Regions from separate parts of the Kosakonia oryzae genome, predicted to be linked through region 2. Evidence: predicted binding sites of a transcription regulator. Region 2 holds the regulator's gene; each other region holds the start of a gene.
The links. The regulator Fur, encoded in region 2, represses iron uptake genes when iron is present. The targets are predictions, from matches to a motif close to ATAATAATGAGAACNACTATCAA.
Positions count from the first base shown of each region.

Region 1: a site for Fur is predicted at 7,170-7,192, ahead of zupT (zinc transporter ZupT). Genes of this name have one in related genera too.
Region 3: a site for Fur is predicted at 6,055-6,077, ahead of exbB (tol-pal system-associated acyl-CoA thioesterase). Genes of this name have one in related genera too.

Region 1 covers NZ_CP014007.2:659,051-669,221, forward strand. Annotated here, with positions in the region: gene AWR26_RS03220 (CYTH domain-containing protein) at 1-196, shown strand, start outside; gene glnE (bifunctional [glutamate--ammonia ligase]-adenylyl-L-tyrosine phosphorylase/[glutamate--ammonia-ligase] adenylyltransferase) at 213-3,062, shown strand; gene hldE (bifunctional D-glycero-beta-D-manno-heptose-7-phosphate kinase/D-glycero-beta-D-manno-heptose 1-phosphate adenylyltransferase HldE) at 3,109-4,539, shown strand; gene ubiK (ubiquinone biosynthesis accessory factor UbiK) at 4,606-4,902, opposite strand; FMN riboswitch at 5,025-5,174, shown strand; gene ribB (3,4-dihydroxy-2-butanone-4-phosphate synthase) at 5,281-5,934, shown strand; gene AWR26_RS03245 (hypothetical protein) at 6,172-6,345, shown strand; gene zupT (zinc transporter ZupT) at 6,380-7,156, opposite strand; gene ygiD (4,5-DOPA-extradiol-dioxygenase) at 7,353-8,141, shown strand; gene AWR26_RS03260 (TRAP transporter substrate-binding protein) at 8,458-9,435, shown strand; gene AWR26_RS03265 (TRAP transporter small permease) at 9,515-10,024, shown strand; gene AWR26_RS03270 (TRAP transporter large permease) at 10,050-10,171, shown strand, end outside.
Region 2 covers NZ_CP014007.2:3,774,720-3,784,890, reverse strand. Annotated here, with positions in the region: gene chiP (chitoporin ChiP) at 1-1,244, shown strand, start outside; gene AWR26_RS17960 (beta-N-acetylhexosaminidase) at 1,289-3,940, shown strand; gene fur (ferric iron uptake transcriptional regulator) at 4,047-4,493, opposite strand; gene fldA (flavodoxin FldA) at 4,783-5,313, opposite strand; gene ybfE (LexA regulated protein) at 5,477-5,761, opposite strand; gene ybfF (esterase) at 5,892-6,665, opposite strand; gene seqA (replication initiation negative regulator SeqA) at 6,848-7,402, shown strand; gene pgm (phosphoglucomutase (alpha-D-glucose-1,6-bisphosphate-dependent)) at 7,427-9,067, shown strand; gene AWR26_RS17925 (EamA family transporter) at 9,129-9,557, opposite strand; gene kdpE (two-component system response regulator KdpE) at 9,591-10,171, opposite strand, start outside.
Region 3 covers NZ_CP014007.2:711,994-722,164, forward strand. Annotated here, with positions in the region: partial or broken gene AWR26_RS03470 (YgiQ family radical SAM protein) at 1-645, shown strand, start outside; gene dkgA (2,5-didehydrogluconate reductase DkgA) at 705-1,532, opposite strand; gene yqhD (alcohol dehydrogenase) at 1,634-2,797, opposite strand; gene AWR26_RS03485 (AraC family transcriptional regulator) at 2,992-3,891, shown strand; gene AWR26_RS03490 (DedA family protein) at 3,923-4,582, opposite strand; gene metC (cystathionine beta-lyase) at 4,699-5,886, opposite strand; gene exbB (tol-pal system-associated acyl-CoA thioesterase) at 6,139-6,870, shown strand; gene exbD (TonB system transport protein ExbD) at 6,877-7,302, shown strand; gene AWR26_RS03510 (hypothetical protein) at 7,386-7,850, opposite strand; gene AWR26_RS03515 (hypothetical protein) at 7,843-8,247, opposite strand; gene AWR26_RS03520 (ESA_00282 family adhesion-associated protein) at 8,350-8,856, shown strand; gene AWR26_RS03525 (TIGR00645 family protein) at 8,944-9,438, shown strand; gene AWR26_RS03530 (aldo/keto reductase) at 9,492-10,171, opposite strand, start outside.

The DNA of each region.
Region 1 (10,171 bases), 2.3 Mb from region 2:
GCCGCGCCTGGCGCGTGATATCGACAGCGCATTGCTGCTGGCGGGACATTACGATCGTGCGCTGGCAAACGAATGGCTGGAGAACTGGCAGGGGCTGTACCATGCCATTGAAACGCGCCAGAGAATCGAGATCGAACACTTTCGTAATACCGCAATTACGCAGGAGCCGTTCTGGCTGCACAGCGGAAAACGCTAACTAAAGGATACTTCGGATGCCGCATGCCTCGCCGTTATCGCAGCACTGGCACACTGTGCTTTCCCGTCTGCCGGAGGCGCTAACCGCGCAGCCACTCAGTGCGCAGGCGCAGTCAGTACTCACTTTCAGTGATTTTGTTCAGGACAGTATCATCACATATCCTGAATGGCTGGCCGAGCTGGAAAGCGCGCCGCCGCAGGCAACGGAGTGGCAGCACTACGCGCAATGGCTCAGTGCGGCACTGCGGGATGTCACGGATGAAGCGGCGCTGATGCGCGTTCTGCGTCAGTTCCGCCGTCGGGTGATGGTGCGTATTGCCTGGGTGCAGGCGCTGCGGCTGGTGGCGGAAGAAGATGTGCTGCAACAACTGAGCGTGCTGGCGGAAACGCTGATCGTCGCCGCGCGCGACTGGCTGTACGACGCCTGCTGCCGTGAATGGGGAACGCCCTGTAACCCGCAGGGCGTTGCGCAGCCGATGCTGATTTTAGGCATGGGCAAACTTGGCGGCGGCGAACTCAATTTCTCTTCTGATATTGATCTGATCTTCGCCTGGCCGGAAAACGGGGCAACCCGTGGCGGCCGGCGCGAGCTGGATAACGCGCAGTTCTTCACCCGCCTTGGGCAACGGCTGATCAAGGTGCTCGACCAGCCAACGCAGGATGGTTTTGTCTACCGCGTAGATATGCGATTACGCCCCTTCGGCGATAGCGGCCCGCTGGTGCTCAGCTTTGCCGCGCTGGAGGATTATTACCAGGAGCAGGGGCGCGACTGGGAGCGCTATGCGATGGTGAAAGCGCGCATTATGGGCGATAACGACGGTGAACACGCCCGTGAGCTGCGTGCCATGCTGCGTCCCTTTGTTTTCCGCCGCTATATCGATTTCAGCGTGATCCAGTCGCTGCGTAATATGAAAGGCATGATTGCCCGCGAAGTCCGCCGCCGTGGCCTGAAAGACAACATTAAGCTGGGCGCGGGCGGCATTCGTGAAATCGAATTTATCGTGCAGGTTTTTCAGCTGATTCGCGGTGGCCGTGAACCGGCGCTGCAATCGCGCTCGCTGTTACCAACGCTGGAAGCCATCGATCAGCTGCACCTGTTACCGGAAGGCGAAGCTGGCAGGTTACGGGCAGCTTATCTGTGGTTGCGGCGTCTGGAAAACCTGCTGCAAAGCATTAATGACGAACAGACGCAGACCTTGCCGGGCGACGATCTCAACCGCGCCCGCCTTGCTTGGGGAATGGGTGTGGCAAGCTGGGATGAACTCAGCAGCACGCTGGAAACGCATATGGCCGCTGTACGCCGCGTCTTCAATGAGTTGATCGGCGACGACGAGAGCGACTCGCCGGAAGATGTGCTTTCCGAAAACTGGCGCGAACTGTGGCAGGATGCACTGCAGGAAGATGACACCACGCCGGTGCTGGCGCATCTTTCCGATGACGATCGCCGCCGCGTAGTGGCGCTGATTGCTGATTTCCGAAAAGAGATGGATAAGCGCACCATCGGCCCGCGCGGGCGCCAGGTGCTGGATCATCTGATGCCGCATTTGCTGAGCGATGTCTGCTCGCGCGACGACGCGCCAGTGCCGTTGTCGCGCCTGACGCCGCTGCTGACAGGCATCATTACGCGTACCACTTATCTTGAGCTACTGAGCGAGTTCCCCGGCGCGCTGAAGCATCTTATTTCGCTCTGTGCGGCATCGCCGATGGTGGCCAGCCAGCTGGCGCGTTATCCGATCCTGCTCGATGAGCTGCTCGATCCCACTACGCTTTATCAGCCGACGGCGATGAACGCCTACCGCGACGAACTGCGGCAATATCTGCTCCGCGTTCCGGAGGATGATGAAGAGCAACAACTGGAAGCGCTGCGGCAGTTTAAACAGGCGCAGTTGCTGCGCGTCGCCGCGGCGGATATCGCCGGTACGCTACCGGTAATGAAAGTGAGCGATCATCTGACGTGGCTTGCGGAAGCGATTATCGATGCGGTAGTACAGCAGGCGTGGGGGCAAATGGTGGCGCGTTATGGTCAGCCAATGCATCTGCGCGATCGGGAAGGGCGTGGGTTTGCCGTTGTCGGTTACGGTAAACTGGGCGGCTGGGAGCTGGGTTATAGTTCCGATCTCGACCTGGTCTTTTTGCACGATTGCCCGATGGATGTGATGACCGACGGCGAGCGGGAGATCGATGGCCGCCAGTTCTATCTGCGCCTTGCCCAGCGCATCATGCACCTGTTCAGCACGCGTACTTCGTCCGGCATTCTCTATGAAGTGGATGCGCGCCTGCGCCCGTCCGGCGCGGCGGGAATGTTAGTGACAACCACCGAATCCTTCGCGGATTACCAGAAAAACGAAGCCTGGACGTGGGAACACCAGGCGCTGGCGCGCGCCCGCGTGGTGTACGGCGATCCGCAACTGGCCGTGGAGTTTGATGCCATTCGCCGCGATATTCTGATGAGCCCGCGCGATGGCGCAACATTGCAAACCGAAGTGCGCGAGATGCGCGAGAAGATGCGCGCCCATCTTAGCAACAAGCATAAAGATCGCTTCGATCTGAAAGCCGATGAAGGCGGTATCACCGACATTGAGTTTATTGCTCAGTATCTGGTGCTGCGCTATGCGCATGACAAACCGAAGCTGACGCGCTGGTCTGATAACGTGCGCATTCTGGAAGGGCTGGCGCAGAACAACATTATGGATGAACAGGAAGCACTGGCGCTGACGCAGGCTTACACCACGCTGCGCGATGAGTTGCACCACCTGGCATTACAGGAGTTGCCGGGGCATGTGGCGTTGTCGTGTTTTGTCGCCGAACGCCAGCTGATCAAAACCAGTTGGAACAAGTGGCTGGTGGAACCGTGCGCCCCGGCGTAAGTGTGATATTATCGCGCGCAAATTTTGTATCTCTCAGGAGACAGGAATGAAAGTGACGCTGCCAGAGTTTAACCAGGCGGGTGTAATGGTGGTTGGCGATGTGATGCTGGACCGTTACTGGTACGGGCCAACCAGCCGCATCTCTCCGGAAGCCCCGGTGCCGGTGGTGAAAGTCGATACGATTGAAGAACGCCCGGGCGGCGCGGCGAACGTGGCGATGAACATTGCTTCGCTGGGCGCAACGGCGCGTCTGGTGGGTCTGACCGGTATTGATGATGCGGCGCGCGCGCTGAGCAAGGCGCTGGCGGATGTCAATGTAAAATGCGACTTCGTTTCTGTTCCCACTCACCCCACCATTACTAAACTGCGCGTCTTGTCGCGCAACCAGCAACTGATCCGCCTGGACTTTGAAGAAGGGTTTGAAGGTGTCGATCCATTGCCAATGCATGAGCGCATCAGCCAGGCGCTCAGCAGCATTGGCGCGCTGGTGCTTTCTGATTACGCCAAAGGCGCGCTGTCCAGCGTTCAGCAGATGATTGCGCTGGCGCGTAAAGCGGGCGTGCCGGTACTGATTGATCCGAAAGGCACTGATTTTGAGCGCTATCGCGGCGCTACGCTGCTGACCCCGAACCTGTCGGAGTTTGAAGCGGTGGCCGGGAAATGCAAAAACGAAGACGAGATCGTTGAACGCGGCATGAAAGTGATTGCCGATTACGACCTTTCTGCGCTGCTGGTGACCCGCTCCGAGCAGGGTATGACGCTGCTGCAACCGGGCAAAGCGCCGCTGCACATGCCGACCCAGGCGCAGGAAGTGTACGATGTGACCGGTGCCGGCGATACGGTGATTGGCGTGCTGGCAGCAACGCTGGCGGCGGGCAATTCGCTGGAAGAAGCCTGCTATTTTGCAAACGCCGCCGCAGGCGTGGTGGTCGGTAAACTCGGTACTTCAACGGTATCGCCTATCGAGCTGGAAAACGCCGTGCGCGGCCGTGCAGAAACCGGCTTCGGCGTGATGAGCGAAGAAGAGCTGAAAGCGGCAGTCGCTGCGGCGCGTAAGCGCGGTGAAAAGGTGGTGATGACGAACGGAGTCTTCGACATTCTGCACGCCGGGCATGTCTCTTATCTGGCGAATGCGCGCAAGCTCGGCGATCGCCTGATTGTTGCGGTTAACAGTGACGCTTCCACCAAACGGCTGAAAGGCGAAACTCGCCCGGTCAACCCGCTGGAGCAACGCATGATCGTGCTGAGCGCGCTGGAAGCGGTGGACTGGGTCGTGTCGTTTGAAGAAGATACGCCGCAGCGTCTGATTGCCGGGATCCTGCCGGATCTGCTGGTAAAAGGCGGTGACTACAAAGCGGAAGATATTGCCGGCAGCAAAGAAGTCTGGGCTAACGGCGGGGAAGTGCTGGTGCTCAACTTTGAAGATGGTTGTTCAACCACCAATATCATCAAAAAGATCCAGAAGCAGGGCGATTAAGCCGGTTATCGGGCCTGCATAATGCGCAGGCCCGGAAAGCGCTCGCGCCATGCGGCGCAAAAGAAATTACGCCTGATCGTCTACCGGTGGAATGGCCGGAGCGGGTTTGACTTCTGCACTTTTACCCCGGTTTTCGAGTTCACTCAGGCGTTGCTCCAGCAGCGCCAGTTTCTCGCGGGTGCGCAGCAGTACCTGCGTTTGCACGTCAAATTCTTCGCGGCTCACCAGATCCAGGCGGGTTAACTGCGCCTGTAACGTCTGACGAATTTTCTTTTCCACATCTTCCCCGAACTCACGGATCCCCTTGGGCATGGATTCGTGAACCTGACGCGCAATCTGTTCAATTTTCTTTGGGTCAATCATTTTAGGTTCCCTGCTCGGATAGGCTCAATAAGTCATTGTAGTGTGATAACCCCAGGTGATAAACCAGAATTGTTTGAAGGTTATGGATTGCCGAAGATTATCAATGGCGTTATAGTTATCCCGCTTATTCTCAGGGCGGGGCGAAATTCCCCACCGGCGGTAAATCAGCAGATGCTGAAAGCCCGCGAGCGCTTCAGGCTAACGTTTGAAGGTCAGCAGATCCGGTGTAATTCCGGGGCCGACGGTTAAAGTCCGGATGGGAGAGAGTAACGAATCTGTCGGGCAATGACGCCCGCTCGCGTTATTTTTTTGCCGCATTGCGACACTCCTAAGACTGCCCTGATTCTGGTAACCATAACTTTATTGAGGTCTTTTACCATGAATCAGACGCTGCTTTCTTCTTTTGGCACGCCTTTCGAACGTATTGAACATGCCCTCGCCGCGCTGCGTGAAGGCCGTGGTGTGATGGTGCTCGATGACGAGGACCGTGAAAATGAAGGCGATATGATTTTCGCTGCAGAAACCATGACCGTTGAGCAGATGGCGCTGACTATTCGCCACGGCAGCGGCATTGTTTGCCTGTGCCTGACCGACGAACGCCGTAAACAGCTCGATCTGCCGATGATGGTCGAGAACAATACCAGTGCCTACGGCACCGGTTTTACCGTTACCATCGAAGCGGCGCATGGCGTAACAACCGGTGTTTCGGCGGCTGACCGTCTTACCACCGTTCGCGCGGCGATCGCCGATGGCGCGAAACCTTCCGATCTGAACCGTCCTGGCCACGTTTTCCCGCTGCGCGCGCAGCCGGGCGGCGTATTGACCCGTGGCGGCCATACAGAAGCAACAATCGATTTAGTGACGCTGGCGGGTTTTAAACCGGCGGGCGTGCTGTGTGAATTAACCAATGATGATGGCTCAATGGCGCGCGCGCCGGAGTGCATCGAATTTGCTAAGCAACACAATATGGCTGTTGTGACCATTGAAGATCTGGTGGCCTACCGCCAGGAACATGAGCGCAAAGCCAGCTAACTTGCGTGAGTGATAAAAAATCCGCGGCCAAAAGCTGCGGATTTTTTTTTTGCCTGTCCTGCGTCAATATTTGTCGCGTTTATAATATTCACACGTTGAAATTTCACGGTGCTACTTATAAAGTGGTACCTGTTCAATGGACATGAAAAACGCTTTTAAAGCCTTATAAGTCATTAAGTTAATGCTATTTTGTCATTGGTTTGTTAACCAATGTTTGCCGGAAATAAGGGAGGCAATATGTTTATCTCATGGTACTGGCTTCTGGCGATTGTCATCGTCGTTTTCGGCTATGTCCACGTACTTAAACGTCATTGCAAAGCCTGCCGCCACGATCGCGAAGCGATCTATAAAGCTTATCAACGGGTGCTCGAAGAGCTGAAGAAAACTCGCCGCGTCGGACAGGGCGAGTAAGACGCTTCAGCCCTCAGCAAGAGCATCCCGATCCTCAGCCGCTAAATCCCATCGTCTGCAACGCCACCAGACTTAAGCCCATCACCGACATACCGCACAGCACGCCGTAGCTGGGGTTGTTGTTGGGATCGATCTCTTTCGCCAGCGGCATCAGTTCATCCACCGACAATGCCACCATAATCCCGGCGACGGTTGCCATAATGGCCGCCATTACCACTGGCGAGACCAGACTGCCGAGGATCAACCATGCCAGGACGCCGCCGAGGATCTCCGCCAGCCCTGAGACTCCCGCCCAGAATACCGCGCTGCGTTTTGAACCGGTTGCCGCGTAAACCGGCCCGGCAACCGCAAGTCCTTCAGGAATATTGTGCAACGCGACCGCAAAAGCGATGCCGAGGCCTAATTCCAGGTCGTTACTGGCGGTGACATAAGTGGCGATGCCTTCCGGAAAGTTGTGAAGACTGATGCCCAGGGTTAGCAAAATGGCGGTACGGCGCAAACCGCGCGGAAAGGTTTGCTGCGTTCCCTGCATTAAATCCTGCGGATGTGCATGGGGTAACATGCGATCCAGCGCGAAATACCCCAGCAGGCCCACGACAAACATGCCGTAACCGAGCATCGGTGACATATTTTCCGTCGCCAGTGCAGCGGGCAACATCTCCATTAACGAAATCAATAACATAATTCCGGCAGCAAAGCCGAGTGAGAACGCCAGTACGCGGTTTGATGGTTTCTGGCCTAATACGCCAAGAATCGCGCCGATAAAGGTCGCTGCACCCGCCAGGATGGTCAGAATTAACGGTACCGACATGAATCACTCCTTTATGATAATCATTCTCATTAATGTAAGAGTTTGTTACCTGAAAAGCGAGGCCGGAGCCTTATCTTTACTTGATGCTTACATTCAAAATTACTGAAGATCTTCATCATGGTTATCTGAGTTCTTCGCGCCATGAAAAGGCGTAATGTGTCGTTATCAAATTGACACACTCAGTAAGGATATCACCATGTCTGCATCTCGTATGCCAGCACTGTTCCTGGGCCACGGTAGCCCAATGAATGTTCTGGAAGATAACGTTTATACCCGCGCCTGGGGAATGTTAGGCGAGACGCTGCCGCGCCCGAAAGCGATTGTGGTGGTGTCCGCTCACTGGTTTACCCGCGGTACTGGTGTTACCGCGATGGAAGCGCCGAAAACTATTCATGATTTCGGTGGTTTCCCGCAGGCGTTGTACGATACCCATTATCCGGCACCAGGATCGCCGGAACTGGCTCAGCGCCTGGTTGATTTATTGGCGCCGGTGCCCGTTGTGCTTGATAAGGAAGCCTGGGGTTTTGACCACGGCTCGTGGGGCGTACTGATTAAGATGTACCCGAATGCCGATATCCCAATGGTGCAGCTCAGTATCGACAGCACGAAACCCGCGGCATGGCATTTTGAGATGGGCCGCAAGCTGGCGGCGCTGCGCGATGAGGGCATTATGCTGGTGGCGAGTGGCAACGTGGTGCATAACCTGCGTACTGCGCGCTGGCATGGCGAAAATACGCCGTATCCGTGGGCGACATCGTTCAACGATTATGTGAAAGCGAACCTCACCTGGCAGGGGCCGGCTGAGCAGCATCCGCTGGTAAATTACCTCGACCATGAAGGCGGATCGTTGTCTAACCCAACGCCGGATCACTACCTGCCGCTGCTGTATATGCTGGGTGCATGGAACGGCACCGAGGCCATTACTATCCCGGTGGACGGTATTGAGATGGGTTCGCTGAGCATGCTTTCGGTTCAGGTAGGTTAAAATGAAGGGTGGCCCTGGTAGCCACCCATTTTATTCTTCTGGATGTAGAGAAATTCGAGGAAGATCGCAAAAAATCACCTCTGAAACACGGTTTTTTTGAAAATAAAAAGACCTGTACTGCAAAAATAAAACGCTGTGCTGAATTTACTCTTTTTTGTGAACGTTATCGTCGCAAGAATCCTGCCGAGTGACTACTCTCAAAGAGTCTACTGTCTCAGACAATCCCATAAAAATTATTTGGTGTGTTACCCCGAACCCTTGTTCGTGGTCGCTCTTATTTACCTCAAAAACAGTAAACCTCTGGAGACACGGAAATATGAATTCAGCGAAAACCTTACTAAAAGTCTGTATTAGTTCCGCTCTGCTGTTTATCTCTCACGCCTCTTTAGCCCAAACTTTTCGTGCAGCCGATGTTCACCCGGCAGATTACCCCAATGTTGTTGCGGTAAAACATATGGGGGAAAAACTCAGTGCAGCTACGGATGGTCGACTGGATATTAAAACCTTTCCTGGCGGTGTGTTAGGTGATGAGAAACAGGTTATTGAGCAGGCGCAAATCGGTGCAATAGATATTATTCGCGTGTCGATGACGCCAGTGGCAGCAATATTACCGGAGATCAATGTCTTTACACTGCCCTATATTTTCCGTGATGAAGATCATATGCATAAAGTGCTCGACGGAATGATTGGCCAGGAGATTGGCAATCGCCTGTCGGAAAGCAGTAAATCGCGGTTGGTATTCCTTGGCTGGATGGATGCCGGCACGCGTAATTTGATTACCAAAGCGCCAGTCACGAAAGCGGAAGAGCTGAAAGGTATGAAAATCCGCGTTCAGGGCAGCCCGATTGCACTCGATACGCTGAAAGCCATGGGAGCCAACTCGGTCGCCATGGGCGTTAGTGAAGTATTTAGCGGTATGCAAACCGGCGTGATTGATGGCACAGAAAATAACCCTCCAACTTTTGTTGCCCATAACTATTTACCCGTTGTGAAGAATTACACCTGGAGTAAGCACTTTATTATTCCGGAGCTGTTTTTATTTTCTAAAGTCAAATGGGATAAATTGAAAAAAGAGGATCAGGAATTGATCCTCAAGCTGGCAAAAGAAGCCCAGGCTGAACAGCGTGAATTATGGAAAACCTACAATGCGAAGTCGCTGGAAGCCATGAAAGCGGGCGGCGTGCAATTCCATGATATGGATACCGCTGCCTTTTACGAAGCGACACAATCAGTACGCGATAAATACGGCAAAGACCATCAGGATCTGATAACCCGCATTAAAGAGGTGCAATAACGGCTACGGGCAGGGGAAACCTTGCCCCGATAATTATTTTGTCGGTGATATCTTTATTTTCTGCTGCGGGAAAATCGTTATGGCTGAACGCTATTCGTTGTTGATGGATATCCTTTACCGAATATCAATGTGGATCGCCGGTATTGCGCTGCTGATTATGGTGGCGATTATTCCGGTGGGGATCTTTGCGCGCTACGTGATGAACAGCGCTTTATCCTGGCCGGAACCGATCGCCATTATTTGCATGGTGACGTTTACCTTTGTCGGCGCAGCGGTAAGTTACCGCGCGGGTTCACATATTGCCGTCAGTATGGTCACTGACCGCTTAAGCGAACGCGTACGTAAGATCTGTTTTGTGGTCGCCGATCTGATGCTGATGGCGATTAGCCTCTTTATTCTCTGGTACAGCAGCGCGCTGTGTGCCGAATTATGGGAGCAGCCTGTCGCTGAATTCCCGTTTTTTACCGCCGGTGAGACCTATCTACCGCTGCCGATCGGCTCGGCAATTACGCTGCTGTTTATTCTCGAAAAGATGTTGTGTGGCGCGCAATATCACCGCCCGGTGGTAATAGTGGGCTCGTCGGGTTAATCCGATCATCCAGTAAGGAACGTTTATGGATGCATTTATTCTCGTTTTTACGTTAGCCATTATGCTGGCGGTAGGTGTTCCGGTCGCTTATGCCGTGGGGATTAGCGCGGTACTGGGCGCATGGTATATCGATATTCCGCTGGAAGC
Region 2 (10,171 bases):
GTGACCGCAAAGATGTTCTGGAAAATAAATACAAAACGAACCTTTCGCACTCGACCTGGAACGCCAATCTGGATTTCCAGTCGGGTTATGTCGCTGATATGTTCGGTCTGGATATTTCGGCTTTTACCGCGATTGAAATGGCAGAAAATGGCGATAGCGCGCATCCGAACGAAATTGCATTTTCCTCCAGTAACAAAGCTTACAAAGAAGACTGGTCAGGAGATAAAAGCGGGATCAGCCTGTATAAAGCCGCCGCGAAATTTAAATATGGCCCGGTCTGGGCGCGCGCGGGTTACATTCAGCCAACCGGGCAAACGCTGTTAGCGCCGCACTGGAGCTTTATGCCGGGCACCTACCAGGGGGCGGAAGCCGGGGCGAATTTTGATTACGGCAATGCAGGTGCGCTGAGCTTCTCGTATATGTGGACCAATGAATACAAGGCGCCGTGGCATATCGAGATGGATAAGTTTTATCAGAATGACAGAAAAACCAAAGTCGACTATCTGCACTCGCTCGGCGCGAAATATGACTTCAAAAACGACCTGGTGCTGGAGGCTGCATTTGGCCAGGCGGAAGGCTATGTCGATCAATACTTCGCTAAAGCCAGCTACAAATTTGATGTGGCAGGCAGCCCGCTCAGCACCAGCTACCAGTTCTATGGAACCCGCGACAAAGTCAGCAATGGCGGCGTGAACGATATTTACGACGGCACTGCATGGCTGCAGGCGTTGACCTTTGGCTACAAAATTGGTCAGGTTGATTTGCGTCTTGAAGGTACCTGGGTCAAAGCTGACGGCCAGCAAGGATACTTCCTGCAACGTATGACGCCAACTTATGCGTCATCCAACGGGCGCCTCGATATCTGGTGGGATAACCGCTCTGACTTTAATGCCAACGGTGAAAAAGCTCTCTTCTTCGGCGCGATGTATGACCTGAAGAACTGGAACTTGCCAGGCTTTACGGTCGGCGCATCTTACGCCTATGCGTGGGACGCGAAGCCGGCTGATATGGCAACACCGGATGCGTATTACGATCCAAACTACCGCCTGAAAGAATCCGCTTACAGCCTGGATGCGATCTATACCGTTCAGGATGGTCGCGCCAAAGGCACGATGTTCAAGTTGCACTTTACCCAATATGACAACCATTCTGACATTCCGAGCTTCGGCGGCGGCTACGGCAATATCTTCCAGGATGAGCGCGACGTGAAATTTATGGTTATTGCACCGTTCACTATCTTCTGATGCGTTTGCCGGGTTATGCCCGGCTGAAATACAAGGAATAAGTAATGAAATCAGTACATTTAAGCATCTTAGCCAGCGCAATCTTCGGGGTATTAAGCAGCCCCGTACTGGCAAACCAGAGCACTGTCGACGCCATCAGCCAGTTTCATCTTAACTACGCGGTGAAAGATAACTTTGCCGCACAGAACGGCATTGATTGTGCGAAGCTTGGTGCCGACTGGGCTTCCTGCAATAAAGCGGTGATCACGCTGACCAACAAGGGTGAGGCTGTAACCGACAAGGATTGGACGATTTACTTCCACAGCATCCGTCCGATTCTGGAGGTGGCAAATGATCAGTTCAAGGTCACCCATATCATGGGCGATCTGCACAAGCTGGAGCCAACGGACAAATTTACCGGCTTCCCGGCAAAGCAGGCGGTGGAAATTCCGATTGTTAATGAGTACTGGCAATTGTTCGTCACCGATGTGCTGCCTCGCTGGTATGTGACGGCCGAAGGGGCAACGGCAAAAGTGATTGCCAATACCGATACCGAAGATCTGTTCCAGTTTGTTACGCCGCTCGACGGCCAGTGGAAACGTACGCCGGATGATAAAAACATCCTGATGACCGCTGAAGCACGCTTTGAGAAAAATAGCGACGTAAAAGCGCTGAACCTCTCCACGTTGCGCGGCCAAATTGTCCCCACGCCGCAGGAGGTAAAAATCTCCGGTCAGGATGTGGATCTGAGCAAAGGCGTGAAGCTCGATCTCTCTGCGCTGGGTGCGGATGCGCAGGAAGCCGTGAAGTCGCGCTTCGCGCTGCTGGGCGTCAAAGAGGGCAGTTATCCCATCCGTACAGAGATCGCAGTGAAGGCTTTTGCGGGTGATGAAGCCATATCGGGTGCCTATCAGTTGCATATTGGGGCAAATGAGGCGGTAATCACTGGCTTTGATCAGGCTGGCGTGTTCTACGGCCTGCAATCTTTGCTGTCGCTGATCCCTTCCAGCGGCGAGCAGAAAATTGCACGGCTTGAAGCAAAAGACGCACCGCGCTTTGATTATCGCGGTATTCAGCTTGATGTGGGACGTAACTTCCACAGCAAAGATGCCGTACTGCGCCTGCTGGATCAGATGTCAGCTTATAAGCTGAACAAATTCCACTTTCACCTTACTGATGATGAAGGCTGGCGTATTGAGATCCCCGGTCTGCCTGAGCTGACCGACATCGGCAGTAAACGTTGCCACGATCTGAGCGAGAAAACCTGCCTGCTGCCGCAACTGGGTTCCGGCCCGGACAGCAACAACAATGGCAGCGGCCACTTCAGCCGTACCGATTACATCGACATACTGAAGTACGCGAAAGCGCGACAGATTGAAGTGATCCCGGAAATTGATATGCCGGCGCACGCCCGTGCAGCCGTGATCTCAATGGAAGCACGCTATGACCGCCTGATGAAAGAGGGTAAAGAGAAAGAGGCGAATCAGTACCGTTTGCTTGATCCGACGGACACCTCTAATACCACCGGGGTACAGTTCTATAACCGTACTGGCTATCTGAACCCTTGCCTCGATTCGTCGCGCAATTTCGTCGATAAGGTGATTGGCGAAATCCAGCAAATGCACAAAGAAGCGGGCGTACCGCTGAACACCTGGCATTTTGGCGGTGACGAAGCGAAAAACATCTATCTGGGAGCGGGTTATACCGACCAGAAAAAACCGGAAGCGGGCAAAGGCATCATCGATCAGAGCAACCAGGACAAACCGTGGGCGAAGTCTCAGGTCTGCCAGACCATGGTCAAAGAGGGTAAGGTTGCAGATGTTGAGCATCTTTCCAGCTACTTTGGTATTGAGGTTAGCAAGCTGGTGAAAGCGCACGGTATCGGCACCATGCAGGCATGGCAGGATGGCCTGAAAGATGCCAAAAATGCCGCCGAGTTTGCCACCGATCACGTCAATGTTAACTTCTGGGATACGCTCTACTGGGGCGGTTTCGATTCGGTAAATGACTGGGCGAACAAAGGGTTCCGCGTCATTGTCTCGAACCCGGACTATGTTTACCTCGACTTCCCGAACGAAGTCCACCCGGCGGAAAGCGGCTACTACTGGGGCACGCGCTTTAGCAATGAGCGCAAGATCTTCAGCTTTGCGCCAGACAACATGCCGCAAAATGCTGAAACCTCACTGGATCGTGATGGCAATCCATTCAACGCGAAATCAGATAAACCATGGCCTGGAGCCTATGGTCTTTCTGCTCAGCTGTGGAGTGAAGTGGTACGTACCGACAACCAGATGGAGTACATGATTTATCCACGCATGATTGCGGTCGCAGAACGTGCCTGGCACCGCGCCGGTTGGGAACAGGATTATCAGGCCGGTCGCGAGTACAAAGGCGGTGAAACTCATCTGGTCGATGTAAAAGCGCTGGATAAAGACTGGACCCGCTTTGCAAATCTGTTAGGTCATCGTGAACTGGCAAAACTGGACAAAGCCGGTATCAACTATCGCCTGCCTGTACCGGGCGCGCGCGTGGTTGGCGGCAAGCTGGAAGCCAATACCAGCTTCCCGGGAATGGTCGTGGAATATTCTACGGACGGCGGTAAAAACTGGCTGCGTTATGATGATAAAGCGCGTCCGCAGGTAAGCGGGGAAGTGCAGATCCGTACCGCCAGCCCGGACGGCAAACGTTTCAGCCGTGTGGATAGTGTGAAAGCGTAATTATTGTTGAAGTAATCTGCCCGGCGGCGAAAACCTGTCGGGCATTTTTGTTTCTGCAGGGCAAAAAAAAAGCCAACCTTAAGGTTGGCTTGAGTATGAAAAGGGGTTATTTCGCGTCGTGCGCGTGTTCATCTTCGCGGCAGTCACCCTCGGCGCAGTGGCCATACAGGTAAAGACTATGGTTCGTCAGACGAATGCCATGTTTCGCGGCGATTTCACGCTGGCGCGCTTCGATGGAATCATCACTGAATTCGATCACTTTGCCGCAGTCGAGGCAAATCAGATGATCGTGGTGATGTTGCTGAGTCAGTTCAAAAACGGATTTCCCGCCTTCGAAATTATGACGGGTCACAATGCCGGCGTCGTCAAACTGGTTCAGTACACGATATACTGTTGCCAGCCCGATCTCTTCGCCCATGTCGATCAGTCGTTTATATAAATCTTCCGCACTGACATGATGGTTATCCGGTTCCTGAAGCACTTCCAGGATTTTTAACCGAGGAAGCGTGACTTTCAGGCCAGCCTTCTTTAATGCGGTATTGTTGTCAGTCATGCGGAATCTGTCCTGTTGCTATACGATTCACTTCCTCAATGGAAGTTAGAAGGAATGCACCTGGGATAATGCGTCTCATTATAGAACTGCCATGGCTAAATGAAAACTGCAAGTCCTCAAGTAAAGTAAGCTTTTAAAACGTGGTGTCACCAGCAACTCCTGTGCTTCATGACACCACTTTAGCAGGGCTTATTGTACAGCGATGGAGAAAAAAGTTAAAAATTTGTAGCAATTATTTCCATTGCTTTTACCTATTAATACTACGTAACCCACAGATTACGCCGTAAAATCAGGCATTGATGATGTCATCAAGGTGCAGCTCTTCGCGAACTTGCTTAACCCATTTTTGTACACGTTCTGCGGTCATTTCTGGCTGACGATCTTCGTCAATCGCCAGACCAACGAAATGGTCATCATCCACCAGCCCTTTAGAGGCTTCGAAATGGTAGCCTGCAGTTGGCCAGTGGCCCACGATGGTCGCGCCGCGCGGCTCAATAATATCGCGGATCGTACCCAGCGCATCGCAGAAATACTCTGCATAGTCTTCTTGATCGCCGCAGCCAAACAGCGCAACTAACTTACCATTAAAATCAATCTCTTCCAGCGTCGGGAAGAAATCATCCCAGTCGCACTGCGCTTCGCCATAATACCAGGTCGGAATGCCGAGCAACAGAATGTCATATCCTTCGATATCTTCCTTGCTGCTCTTGGCAATGTCATGTACGTCGGCAACGTCCTTACCAAGCTGACTCTGAATCATTTTCGCAATATTTTCGGTGTTGCCGGTGTCGCTGCCGAAGAAAATACCTGTAATTGCCATGAGTAAAATAACCTCTTGAAACCTAATGAATATGATGGTGGCGCTCTGCCCACAGATAAGGGCAATCATAGCAGAACAGAGAAGCGCGCGAAAACAGCTATCGCCGCGGAGTGCACTGTATGACACATGAAAACGTAAAAATAAGAGAGGTGATTCGGAGTAATTACTTTCCGCGCAATGCGCTCAACTGTGCCAGCAGCATCTCTTCGATAAGTTCGCTGCGGCTCATGTCACGCGCATCGGCAAGTTCGTTTAACGCATCAACGGCTTCCACGTTCAGTTTTAACTCGACGCGTTTAAGCCCACGAACTTTATCGCGTTTTAGCTGATTGCGTTTGTTGATGCGTAACTGTTCATCACGCGAGAGCGGATTCGTCTTCGGCCGTCCCGGGCGACGCTCATTCGCGAACAGATCCAGGGTTGTACGGTCCGTTTGTTCTTTAGCCATGTTTAAGCATACTACGGGAAAGACAAGCAATCGGGCTGCCGCCCGGGCTGAATAGCGCGCCATCATACATCAGCATAACGGGCGCGCCAACGGGCGGACGCGTTCTGGCGACCGGTCGCCGCCTTTTTAATCAGTTTGACTTTTCAGCGAGATAACGATTAATTGCCCGCATCACCGCTTCAGGTTTTTCCGCATGCACCCAGTGGCCGGCGCCAGCAATCACATGCGCGCGCGCCTGCGGGAACTGTTCAAGCAAAGCGCTCCGGTACTGCTCTGTAACGTAAGGGGAGTTGCCGCCGCAGACAAACAGTGCCGGATAAGGCCATGCGGGAATGGTTTCCCAGCCGACAATATGCGGATATTGCTCCCACAACACCGGCACATTGAAACGCCACGCCCCCTCAACAAACGATTTCAGCAGAAACTGGATTACGCCTTCTTCTTTTATATGCTCGCGCATTAGCGAAGCCGCTTGCTGGCGCGTAGTGACCCGCGCGTCAGTGACCGCATTGATCGCGGCAAATATCTCGTCATGGCGGCGAACGTGGTAATCGACCGGTGCAATATCAATCGCCACCAGCTTTTCTACGCGCTCCGGCGCCAGCGCCGATAGCGCCATCACGGCTTTGCCGCCCATTGAGTGACCAATAAAGAGAGCTTTGTCGATGTGATGGTCATCCAGCGTATCCAGCAGATCTTGCGCCATTGCCGGATAGTTCATTTCGTCGGAACGGGGGGAAAGACCGTGGTTGCGCATATCAACCTGCACCACGTCGTACTCCTGCACCAGTTCGCGTGCCAGTACGCCGAGGTTATCAAGGCTACCAAACAGTCCATGGACAAGGACGACAGGAGAATTGTTGTGCGGATGTTGTGCAGATTGCGCTCGCGTATTCAATTTCATAGGAAAGTTCTTTTTTTCACTCTGGCGGGTTAGGTTATTATGGTGAACATTCTGCCGCCCGGCTGCAAGGTTAAGAATTACTCTTACTTTTGTCGCCATCCTGGTTTGACGCTATCCGCTGTTGAGATTTCACTTTATAATCCCAACACTTGTATTCAGATTAGATATAGCACTGGATTAAGATGAAAACGATCGAAGTTGATGATGAGCTCTACAGTTATATTGCCAGCCATACTAAGCATATCGGCGAGAGCGCATCCGACATTTTACGGCGCATGTTGAAATTTTCTGCCGTATCACCGGCACAGCCTGCTGCTTCTCTTGCACCGGTAAAAGAGCCGCGTACCGTCGTTGCTGTCGAAGGCATCAAACCGGCCAATACCGCAAAAGATAAAGTCCGCGCCGTGCGTGAACTGCTCCTCTCTGATGAATATGCCGAGCAGAAAAAGGCCGTCAATCGTTTCCTGATGGTGCTGTCTACCCTCTATTCACTCGACGACAAAGGCTTTACGGAATCCACTGAATCACTGCACGGGCGCACAAGAGTATACTTTGCCATCAATGAGCAAACCCTGTTGCAGAACGGCAACCAGACTAAACCGAAGCAGGTGCCGAACACCCCATACTGGGTCATCACCAACACCAATACGGGCCGTAAATGCAGCATGATTGAGCACATCATGCAGTCAATGCAGTTCCCGGCGGAATTGATTGAAAAAGTTTGCGGCACAATTTAATCCTTGCATTGAAAGGACCAGGCAATGGCTAACCACCCGCGTGCGGGTCAACCTGCACAACAGAGCGATTTGATTAACGTCGCCCAGCTTACTGCGCAGTACTATGTGTTGAAACCTGAAGTCGGTAATTCAGAACATGCGGTGAAATTTGGCACTTCCGGCCACCGTGGCAGCGCCCATCGCCACAGCTTCAACGAGCCGCACATTCTGGCCATCGCTCAGGCGATTGCCGAAGAGCGTGCAAAAAACGGGATTACCGGGCCGTGCTATGTGGGTAAAGATACTCACGCGCTGTCTGAACCGGCGTTTATCTCCGTGCTGGAAGTGCTGACGGCAAACGGTGTGGATGTGATCGTGCAGGAAAATAACGGCTTCACGCCGACGCCTGCCATCTCAAACGCCATTCTGGTACACAACAAAAACGGCGGCGCGCAGGCGGACGGTATCGTTATCACCCCGTCGCATAACCCACCAGAAGATGGCGGGATCAAGTACAACCCGCCTAACGGCGGCCCGGCGGATACCAACGTTACCAAAGTGGTCGAAGACCGCGCTAATGCGCTGTTGGCGGATGGTCTGAAAGGCGTGAAACGCCTTACGCTGGATGCTGCGCTGGCTTCCGGCCATGTGACAGAAAAAGATCTGGTGCAGCCATTTATTGAAGGGCTGGCGGATATCGTCGATATGGCGGCGATTCAGAAAGCGGGCCTGAAACTGGGCGTCGATCCGCTGGGCGGCTCCGGTATTGAATACTGGAAGCGTATCGCGGAGCACTACAAGCTGGATCTGAGCATCGTTAACGATCAGGTCGATCAGACCTTCCGCTTTATGCACCTGGATAAAGACGGCGCGATCCGCATGGATTGCTCCTCCGAATGTGCGATGGCGGGCCTGTTGGCGCTGCGCGACAAGTTCGATCTGGCGTTTGCTAACGATCCGGACTACGACCGTCACGGCATCGTTACCCCGGCCGGGCTGATGAACCCGAACCACTACCTGGCGGTTGCTATCAACTACCTGTTCCAGCACCGTCCGCAGTGGGGCAAAGATGTCGCCGTCGGTAAAACGCTGGTCTCTTCAGCGATGATCGACCGCGTGGTGAACGACCTTGGCCGTAAGCTGGTGGAAGTGCCGGTGGGTTTCAAATGGTTTGTTGATGGTCTGCATGACGGCAGCTTTGGCTTTGGCGGTGAAGAGAGCGCGGGCGCGTCCTTCCTGCGTTTCGACGGTACGCCGTGGTCAACGGATAAAGACGGCATCATCATGTGTCTGCTGGCGGCTGAGATCACTGCCGTGACCGGAAAAAACCCGCAGCAGCATTACAATGAGCTGGCGGCACGCTTCGGCGCGCCGAGCTACAACCGTTTGCAGGCTTCTGCCTCCTCCGCGCAGAAAGCCGCGCTGTCCAAACTCTCTCCGGAGATGGTGAGCGCCAGCACGCTGGCAGGTGACCCGATCACTGCGCGTCTGACGGCTGCTCCGGGCAATGGCGCATCGATTGGCGGCCTGAAAGTGATGACCGACAACGGCTGGTTCGCCGCGCGTCCGTCAGGTACTGAAGACGCCTACAAAATCTACTGCGAAAGTTTCCTCGGTGACGAACACCGGAAGCTGATTGAAAAAGAAGCGGTAGAAATTGTCAGCGAAGTGCTGAAAAACGCGTAATAAAAAGGCTCCTTCGGGAGCCTTAATTTTTTGCGGATCGGGCGTGTTACCCGCTACAAACTCACCCCAGCGCCACCATCAGTGCACCGGCAGTAATTAACGCCACGCCCGCTGCTGCCACCAACGAGACTTTCTCACCAAACAGGATCACGGCCAGGATCACGGCAAACACCACGCTCAGCTTATCGATGGGAGCAACCCGCGACACGTTGCCGCTTTTGATCGCCATAAAATAGAACAGCCACGACAGCGCGCCCGCGACGCCGCTCAGCACCACAAATAGCAGCGCTTTTTTATCGGCCAGCACGGTGGCGACCAGCGACAATTTGCCCTGCACTACGACCACACCGACCAGAAATACGGCCATGACCACCGCACGGATCGCCGTGGCGGTATTAGCGTCGAGATGTTGCAAACCGATCTTGCCGAAAATAGCCACCAGCGCAGCGGTGACCGCAGATAACAACGCATAAATTAGCCAGGCGCTCATCATTACCCTCCTAAAAAACAGCAGGATACGCCTTCAAAGCATAAACCGGTAGCCAATCCCTGTTTCAGTAAGTAAATGGCGTGGGCGGGCAGGATCGGCTTCGAGTTTCTGGCGCAGATGGCCCATATAGATGCGCAGGTAGTGGCTGTGCTCGATGGCATTTGGCCCCCAGACCTGGCTTAGCAGTTGTCGCTGAGTTAACACTTTGCCGTGATTGTTCAGCAGCACGGCCAGCAGACGAAATTCAATGGGCGTCAGATGGATCTCTTCCTCACCGCGTTGGATGCGGCGGTTAGCCAGATCGACGCGAATATCGGCAAAGGTCACCACTGGTTCGCCGGGGGTTGCGGCCGCATGACGGCGCAGGGCAACGCGCAGGCGGGCCTGTAATTCGCCAATGCCAAACGGTTTGCTGAGGTAATCGTCGGCGCCGGCATCAAGAGCCGCAATTTTGTCGCTCTCTTCAGCACGCGCCGAAAGGACAATCACCGGCATCTGGCTCCACTGGCGCAAATCGCGGATAAAATCCAGACCGTCGCCATCCGGCAGACCCAAATCTAGGATCACCAGATCGGGTTTGCGGGTGGCGGCTTCAATCAGGCCGCGCTGCAAGG
Region 3 (10,171 bases), 2.4 Mb from region 2:
CACCACGTTGGTGGTTACCTGAAGATTGCTCCTGAGCATACCGAAGAGGGGCCGCTGTCGAAAATGATGAAGCCGGGTATGGGCAGTTACGATCGCTTTAAACAGCTGTTCGATACCTATTCAAAAGAGGCGGGTAAAGAGCAGTATCTGATCCCGTACTTTATCTCGGCGCACCCGGGCACGCGTGATGAGGATATGGTGAACCTGGCGCTGTGGCTGAAACGCCACCGTTTCCGTCTCGACCAGGTACAGAACTTCTATCCTTCACCGCTGGCTAACTCAACCACCATGTATTACACCGGCAAAAACCCGCTGTCGAAAATCGACTACAAGAGCGAGGAAGTGGTGGTGCCGAAAGGGGATAAACAGCGTCGTCTGCATAAAGCACTGCTGCGTTACCACGATCCGGCGAACTGGCCGCTGCTGCGCGAAGCGCTGGAAGCGATGGGCAAAAAGCATCTGATCGGCTCGCGTCGTGATTGCCTGGTGCCTGCGCCTACGCTTGACGAGATGCGCGAAGCACGCCGCCAGAATCGCCAGTCGCGCCCGGCCCTGACCAAACACACGCCGATTGTGCACCAGCGCAGCAACGGTAAAAGCACCGCTGCGGCACCCGCGAAAAAGCGCGCGCCGCGCGTGCGTTAAGCGCAATAAAAAACCCGGCAAAAACGCCGGGTTTTGTTTAGCAGTAATCGAATAAAACGTTAACCGCCGAACTGATCCGGGTCCGGCCCCAGCCGTTTACCCTGTTCCAGTTTGGCGATTTCTGCCAGCTCATCTTTGTCCAGACGGAAATCCCAGACGTCGAAGTTTTCGGCAATACGCGCCGGAGTGACCGATTTCGGGATCACCACCAGCCCGCTGTCGAGATGCCAGCGGATCGTCACCTGCGCCGGTGTTTTGCCATATTTATCCGCCAGATCGCGAATAATTTTCTGATCAAACACACCTTCGCCGCCCTGCGCCAGCGGGCTCCAGGATTCAGTCTGGATCTTATGCGTGGCATTCCAGGCATGGAGCTGGCGCTGCTGCAGCAGCGGGTGCAGCTCGATCTGGTTGATCACCGGCGCTACGCCGGTTTCATCGATGATCCTTTGCAGGTGAGGAATCTGGAAGTTGCATACGCCGATGCTCTTCACCAGACCCTGTTTTTGCAGTTCGATCATGCCTTTCCAGGCGTCCACGTAATGATCGATTGCCGGAACCGGCCAATGCATCAACCAGAGATCGATATAGTCGAGCTGGAGTTTTTTCAGGCTCTCCTGCAAGGCTTCTGCCGGCCGTTTCTGATCATCGTTCCACAGTTTGGTGGTGATAAAGAGTTCCTCGCGCGCCACGCCTGCACTGGCTAATGCTTTGCCAACGCCGTCTTCATTTTTGTAGGCCGTGGCGGTATCGATCGAACGATAGCCCACTTCCAGCGCTTTATGGATGGCGGTTACCACTTCCTCGTTGCTTGCTTTCCACACGCCAAGGCCGAGTTGCGGCATCAGGTTGCCATCGGAAAGCTTAATCACGGTGGGATGTGTCATGCATTTCTCCTTTCAATGGGCTTACCGGGACAAGCCCGGTAAGGTGGTTTGCCTTAAGTGTGGTCGAAAAAACCAAAAACGGAAGCCGGGCTTTTTAGTGCTTAGCGTGCCGCTTCGTAGATACGACGGCTGACATCCAGCGTAATATCGTGATGTTCGCCAAGTTGCGTCATGCCATGTTCTTCCAGTTTCGCCAGCAGCGCCGGGATGGAGCTACCGTCAAGGCCGTAGCCGGAAAGACGCGTCGGTACGCCCATACGTTCGAAGAAGTTGCGGGTGGCTGCGATTGCGGCATCAATGCGCTCATTTTCGGAACCTTCAGTGATATTCCATACGCGTTCTGCATATTGCAGCAGTTTTTCGCGTTTGGTTTCACGTTTTTCATTCCACAGCGCCGGCAGCACAATCGCCAGTGTCTGCGCGTGATCCAGCCCGTGCATTGCGGTCAGTTCATGGCCCAGCATATGGGTTGCCCAGTCCTGCGGTACGCCCGCGCCAATCAGGCCGTTCAGCGCCTGTGTCGCTGCCCACATCACGTTGGCGCGAACATCGTAGTTTTCCGGTTCCTGCAGTGCTTTCGGGCCTTCTTCGATAAGCGTCAGCAGAATACCTTCGGCAAAACGATCCTGAATTTTGCCGTTCACCGGCCAGGTAACGTACTGCTCAACGGTGTGCACGAACGCATCGATCACACCATTAGCCACCTGGCGCGGCGGCAGAGTGTAGGTATACACCGGATCCAATACGGCAAACACCGGCTGAACGAACGCCGAGTGGAATGCCTGCTTATCACCTGTGGCTTTGCGTGAAACCACGGCACCGGCATTGGATTCAGAGCCGGTAGCGGGCAGTGTCAGCACGGAACCCATCGGAATAGCGCTTTTGATTTCTCTGCCGCCGGTTTGCAGGATGTGCCACGGATCGATGCCGTCAGCATAGTTTGCCGCAGCGGCGATAAATTTGGTGCCGTCCAGCACAGAACCCCCACCCACGGCCAGCAGGAAGGTGACGTGTTCTTCGCGAACAATTTTTACGGCTTTCATCAGGGTTTCGTAAGTCGGGTTTGGTTCGATACCGCTGAATTCAAGAATGTCCAGCCCTTCCAGCGCGCTGTAAACCTGATCCAGTACGCCGTTTTTCTTCACGCTACCGCCACCGTAAGTGATCAGCACGCGTGCGCCAGTTGGGATTTGCCCACGCAGGTCGGCAATCGCGCCTTTACCAAACAGAATGCGGGTCGGGGTATGCAGATTGAAGTTGTTCATTGCTCGTTCCCTTCTAACTAGAGGTGAAAAAAAGAGGCAGCGGACTGCCTGATGAAGATTATTGTGGGCGTGCGCGCCGACTCTCTCAATGCACATTCCTGCCGATGTCTTGCCTGTTTCTCCATGTGGCTGGAGAAAAAGCACAAAACTCTGCACACTGTGCTCGTCAAAATGTCTTGCCGGAGTAGCGAAAAATGAAGCGTGAAGAGATTTGCCTGCAACTGACAGAAAAAATTAAACGACTGAAAATTAACGAAAACCGTCTGGCTGAGTTATTGCCGGATATTCGCCTGCTGTACGGTACGCAACCGGGAACCCGCACGCCGGTGATGTACCTGCCAGGGATCGTTTTTCTCTTTTCCGGCCATAAAATTGGTTATATCAATGAAAGGGTGTTCCGTTATGACACCAATGAATATTTGCTGCTGACGGTTCCTCTGCCGTTTGAGTGTGAAACCTTCGCTACGCCGGAGGTGCCGCTGGCAGGGTTGCGCCTAAATGTCGATATCCTGCAGTTGCAGGAGCTGCTGATGGATATTGGTGAAGATGAATATTTCCACCCCGGCGCTGCGGCCAGCGGTATCAACTCGGCGGTACTGTCGGAAGAGATCCTCTGTGCGGCAGAACGTTTGCTGGATGTGATGGAGCATCCACTGGATGCCCGTATTCTCGGTAAGCAAATTATCCGTGAAATGCTGTATCACGTACTGACCGGGCCGCGCGGCGAAGCGCTGCTGGCGCTGGTCAGCCGTCAGACGCATTTTAGCCTGATCAGCCGCGTGCTGAAACGTATTGAAAGCCAGTACACGGAAAACCTCAGTGTGGATCAACTGGCGGCGGAAGCCAATATGAGCGTCTCGGCGTTTCACCACAACTTTAAGTCTGTTACCAGCACGTCGCCGTTGCAGTATTTGAAAACATACCGCCTGCACAAAGCGCGGATGCTGATGGTGCATGACGGCATGAAAGCCAGCGCGGCGGCAATACGCGTAGGGTATGAAAGCCCGTCGCAATTCAGCCGCGAATTTAAGCGCTATTTCGGCCTGACGCCGGGTGAAGATGTGGCAAGGATCCGCCTGATACAGGGCGCGTGATTTTCCCTCTCCCGGAGCGGAGAGGGGTGAATCAGACGTTGCAATACTTTTTCTTCAGCACCACGGTGACCGCGCCGACAAGGCCAATCACCAGCAGGAACAGCGGCAGCAGCATCAGGAAGGTCATCACCTGATCTTCATGACGTTTGACGAAAGGGATCATGCTGATGGCATAGCCCAGCGACATCACCACGGCAACCCACAGCAGTGCGCTCAGCCAGTTAAACAGCTGGAAGCGGCGGTTCGACAGGCCGGAAATGCCCGCCATGGTAGGCAGCAACGTGCGCACAAACGCAAGAAAGCGACCGGCCAGCAGCGCCAGCAGACCATGACGGTCAAACATATAGGTTGCCCGTTCGTGATATTTCACCGGCAGATGCGACAGCCAGCTCTTTACCACCCGCGTATTGCCGAGCCATTTTCCTTGCAGATAACTCAGCCAGCAGCCGAGGCTGGCAGCGCTGGTGAGGATCGCGAGGGTGGAGATGAAGTCCATGCAGCCGCGCGCAACCAGTGCGCCAGCGAGCAGTAAAAGGCTGTCGCCCGGTAAAAATGAGGCAGGAAGCAAGCCGTTTTCTAAAAACAACGTAGCAAACATCACCAGATAAACGACACCGACAACATGTGGGTTTGCCAGCGCAGCAAAGTCGTGATGCCAGAGCGCAGCAATAATATCTTGAATAACAGCCATGGACTTTCCTGTGGTACTGCGAAGAGGAGGCTATTGTACTCCAACTCGCCTGAAACACCTTGATCCGGGGCGCAAGAAATAAGAAATTTCCCGCCTTGCTGCCCCGAACGCCAGGTTTACACGATGCGCTGGAAGCCTGCCACTAAATCTTCAATCAGATCATCAACATTCTCTAAACCGACATGCAGACGGATTAATGTTCCGCTGAAATCGACGCCGCCATCCGGGCGAATCGCCGCGAGCTGTTCTGGCTGGTTCGCCAGAATCAGCGATTCATAGCCGCCCCATGAATAGGCCATGCTGAACAGTTTGAAGTGGTCGAGATATTGCGCCAGCTCTTCATTGCTTAGTCGTTTATTCAGCACGAACGAGAACAAACCGCTGCTGCCGGTGAAGTCGCGTTTCCAGTATTCATGACCTTTACTGCCAGGCAGTGCAGGGTGGTTAACGCGCGCCACTTGCGGATGCGTTGCCAGCCATTCGGCAATCTTCAGGCTGCTTTCATGATGTTGACGCAAACGGACGCCGAGCGTACGCAGACCACGGCTGGTCATATAAGCCGTGTCGGCATCGACCATTTGCCCCATCAGATAGGCATTTTCACGCAGTTGTTCCCAACAACGTGCATTCGATACCGCCGTACCGATCATGCCGTCGGAGTGGCCAATCAGATATTTAGTGGCGGCCTGAATGGAGATATCAATATCGAATTCCAGCGCCTTAAACAGGATCCCCGCCGCCCAGGTGTTATCGATCATGATAATCGCCTCTGGCGCAACGCTTCTCACCGCCTGAACAATGGCCGGAACGTCGTGGACTTCCATGGTGATCGAACCGGGAGATTCGAGAAACACCACTTTGGTGTTGGGCTGGATCAGCTTGACGATACTGGAGCCGATCAGCGGGTCAAACCAACTGGTGGTGACGCCCAGTTTGGCGAGAATTTTGGTGCAGAAATCCTGGCTTGGCTCGTAGGCCGTGTTGGTCATCAACACATGATCGCCCTGTTCGACAAACGCCAGAATAGTATTGGCTACCGCTGCCGCTCCACAGGGGAACAGCGCACAGCCCGCACCGCCTTCAAGTTCGCACATCGCTTCCTGTAATGAGAAGTGCGTCAGCGTGCCGCGACGGCCGTAAAACAATTCACCATTGGCGCGATTGCGTGTGGCATGTTTTTTGGCTTCAACCGTGTCGAATACCAGTGAAGACGCGCGCTGGATAACGCTGTTCACCGAACCCTGCGTGTACTTTTTACTGCGCCCTGCGTTTACCAGAGCGGTATCTATATGCTTCGCCGTCATTGTTGCTCAACCTGTTTTTATACGTCTGGATGTCCAGACTACCATGATTGCGCGTTGATGCATCGCCATGTTGGCGGCAGAGCCTTAATTTTTTCTCATTCCGTGCCGGGCGAGGGCATTTACTGTGTTAGCGCAAGGAAACTGGCCTCTCTTTACGGCACTATGTAAATACTAATGAGAACCACTATCAATTCGGTGGCATTTTGATATTATTACGCGCAGATTTTGTGATTTGCGTCTCGGAGATACACAGTGGGTAATAATTTGATGCAGACGGATCTATCCGTGTGGGGTATGTATCACCATGCCGACATCGTCGTAAAGATTGTGATGATCGGCCTGATTCTCGCGTCAGTCGTTACATGGGCGCTGTTCTTCAGTAAAAGCGCGGAGATGATCTCGCAGAAGCGCCGCCTTAAGCGCGAGCAGCAGAAACTGGCTGAAGCACGTTCTTTGGATCAGGCCAGCGAAATTGCCTCCTCTTTCCACGCCAGAAGTCTGAGTCTGTCATTAATTAATGAAGCCCAGAATGAACTGGAGTTATCCGCAGGCAGCGAAGACAACGAAGGCATTAAAGAGCGTACCGGCTTCCGCCTCGAACGCCGTGTTGCGGCGACCGGCCGCCATATGGGGCGCGGCAACGGCTATCTTGCGACGATTGGCGCGATTTCACCGTTTATCGGCCTGTTTGGTACGGTCTGGGGCATCATGAACAGCTTTATCGGTATTGCGCAAACGCAGACCACTAACCTTGCTGTTGTGGCGCCGGGTATCGCAGAAGCGCTGCTGGCAACGGCTATCGGCCTGGTAGCGGCAATTCCGGCGGTGGTAATTTATAACGTCTTTGCCCGCATGATTGGCAGTTACAAAGCCATGCTTGGCGATGTTGCCGCACAGGTTCTGCTGCTGCAAAGCCGCGATCTTGACCTGGCCGCCAGCAATGCGCAGCCGGTTCGTACCGCGTCGAAATTACGTGTAGGTTGATGCTTTATGGCAATGCGTCTTAACGAAAACCTGGATGATAATGGCGAAATGCACGAAATCAACGTGACGCCGTTTATCGACGTTATGTTGGTGCTGCTGATTATCTTTATGGTGGCCGCGCCGCTTGCCACCGTTGATGTAAAAGTGAATCTTCCGGCTTCTACCAGCCAGCCGCAGCCGCGTCCGGAAAAACCGGTCTACCTGTCGGTGAAAGCGGATAACACCATGTTCATCGGCAACGATCCGGTAACCGACGAGACGATGGTTAACCAGCTCAATGCCGTGACGGAAGGCAAAAAGGACACCACGATCTTCTTCCGTGCGGATAAAACCGTCGATTACGAGACGATGATGAAAGTGATGGATACCCTGCATCAGGCGGGCTATCTCAAAATCGGTCTGGTCGGTGAAGAGACGGTTAAAGCACACTAAACTCGGTGCTGATAAGTGAGAAAAGCTGGCAAAGGCCAGCTTTTTTTATATCGGATATATGAAGGAATAAAAAAGCGACGCGCTTATTTTGATTTTATGTCTGCGGTTTTTTCTTGCTTCTCCGGCGCGGCTTTTTGGTTGCTCGTCTCTGGCGCGACGGTGGTGACCGTCGTCGTATGGTATTCGCCGTCGCTGAGTTTGCGGCTCAGGCGCAGCGTCGCAGTTTCCCGCGCCAGCAAATGTTGGTAGTTAGCCTCCAGCCGCCCCAGGATTTTGTCGCGCAGTTCCGGCTTTAGCTCGATGATGGCATTGATCACCGCACCGTAAATTTCCTCTTTCACCTGTAACGGGTAGATTTCACGGCGGTTCTGCCATTTCAGGCGCACAAGCGCCGCAGGAATGGAAACCAGCTCATGGGCAATACGGGCAATGGTTTCATTTTTACTGAGTATCAGCGCCTCTTTATTGTGCTCTAAGATAAATTCATCGCTATTTTTGTCAGTTAAAGTTAAATAAACATTATTATCGACATCGCTCACGTCATTCATCCCCAAGCTTATAAAATAGTGGCCCGTCCTTTTCTCGAGTAATCAGGTTAAGCCAAATCTCATTCCCGTTTTCATTAATTTGCTGCGTTTTTTCGGTAATTATTTGACTTAATGCCTGGGGTTCAATCTCGCCCTCTTCCTGTAAGTCATTAAGCAGACGGGCGAATGTCTCGATTTTTACTACCCGCAACAGACGCTCTTTTATATGGCGATCGCGCTCTTCAAGTAACATATTTCTTGACTGCCCACCGCGGCTGGCATTAGCTAATATATCGTTGGCATGATCGGCGAGGGTTGTTTTCCCCTGAGCTAAATTAGTTTCTGTTCCTTCTTCTCCAGGACTGGTTTCAGCAGTAGAAATATGAAATCGTGCCGGGACAAGATTCTCGGGAAGCATTTCTAATGTCCTTTAATATCAACAAGGAAGAGGGAGTGCGGGCGTGAGGTTCGTTGACAATATCACGGCGCACTTTTAAAATCAAAAAAAAGGAGCCTGCTCATGAACAGTATTTTTTATTCTGTCATTGCTATATTGCTGCTGACGGGCGGCGTACTTTTATTGATGCGAGAGTACAATAAAAACACTCCCCTTAGTGAAATTGACGATCGCCCTCCGCAGTATCATCCATTGTCAAAAGAGGAAGGCGAAGATCATTTTTCGGTATTAATGAACGCGATTACTCCGGTATGGTACTGGCGCGTCAACCATGAATATATTGATTTTCTTCATGCGACAATTAAACGTATGAACATGGCGGAATTAAATAGTACGCCGGGTTTATTTGAAGCCCAGCGTCGCTGTAGCGATCTCAATTCAGCGGTGTATAAGTATTACGACAATATAAAAAAACGCTGTGTCAACGGTGAAAAAGTCTCGCAGTCCGATCTGGATGTCCTCAATCTGCGCCAGTGTTTTCGCGAGTTCAGTATGGAAGCCTATCCGGCGCTGGTGGTGCTGGTCTGGCCTGAGTATCAGCGGCCGTGGGTGAACCCGGAGGATGTGTAACCCCGGCCGGCCGGGTGTTGCAAACTGTTTGCCATCCTGAGATATACTGGGCGTCGGTTTCGTTATCTGACAGGACACTAACGCCACATGGAACGCTTTCTGGAAAACGCAATGTACGCCTCGCGCTGGTTGCTCGCCCCGGTCTACTTTGGCCTTTCCCTCGCTTTACTTGCGTTGACGCTGAAATTCTTTCAGGAGATTATTCACGTCCTGCCCAATGTCTTTAACCTGGCGGAAGCCGATCTGATTCTGACGTTGCTGTCGCTGGTGGATATGACGCTGGTGGGTGGGTTGCTGGTAATGGTGATGTTTTCTGGCTATGAGAATTTCGTGTCGCAACTGGATATCGCCGAGCACAAAGAGAAGCTAAACTGGCTCGGCAAAATGGACGCGACTTCACTGAAGAACAAAGTGGCGGCGTCCATTGTAGCGATCTCTTCGATTCATCTGCTGCGCGTGTTTATGGACGCGAAAAACGTCCCGGACAATAAACTGATGTGGTACGTGATAATCCATCTGACGTTTGTTTTGTCTGCTTTCGTCATGGGGTATCTGGATCGCCTGACGCGCCATAATCACTGATAAAGCCGCAAGAGGGCGGAAAGCCGGGCAAGCAACGCTACCCGGCTTTTTTGTTATTTATCTGACGATGCCTGCCACAGATTCAACTCGCCGTCGGCAACATGCTTATCGATTTGCGCCAGTTCCCCTTCACTAAACGTCAGGTTATTCAACGCCAGTACGTTCTCTTCGATTTGCTCCGGACGGCTTGCGCCAATCAGCACGGAAGTCACGCGCTGGTCTTTCAATAACCAGCTCAACGCCATTTGCGCCATCGACTGTCCGCGATGTTGCGCCATATCATTGAGTAACCGCAGGCTGTTGAGATTGCTCTCCGTCAGCATTTTCTCCGTCAAACCGCGCACTTTTTTACCTTCACGCTGCATACGGGAACCTTCCGGAATGCCGTTCAGGTATTTACCGGTCAGCAGCCCCTGCGCCAGCGGGGTAAATGCAATACATCCCACGCCGTTATCTTCCAGCGTATCGAGCAGGCCGGTTTTATCGACCCAGCGGTTCAGCAGGTTGTACGAAGGCTGATGGATAAGCAGCGGGATCTTCCACTCGCGCAGCAACGCTGCCATCTGTTGCGTACGTTCAGTGGAGTAAGACGAGATGCCGACATACAACGCTTTACCGCTTTGCACCGCCTGGGCGAGCGCTGCTGCGGTCTCTTCCATCGGCGTTTTTTCATCTACGCGGTGTGAATAAAAGATATCCACGTAGTCAACGCCCATGCGTTTCAGGCTCTGAT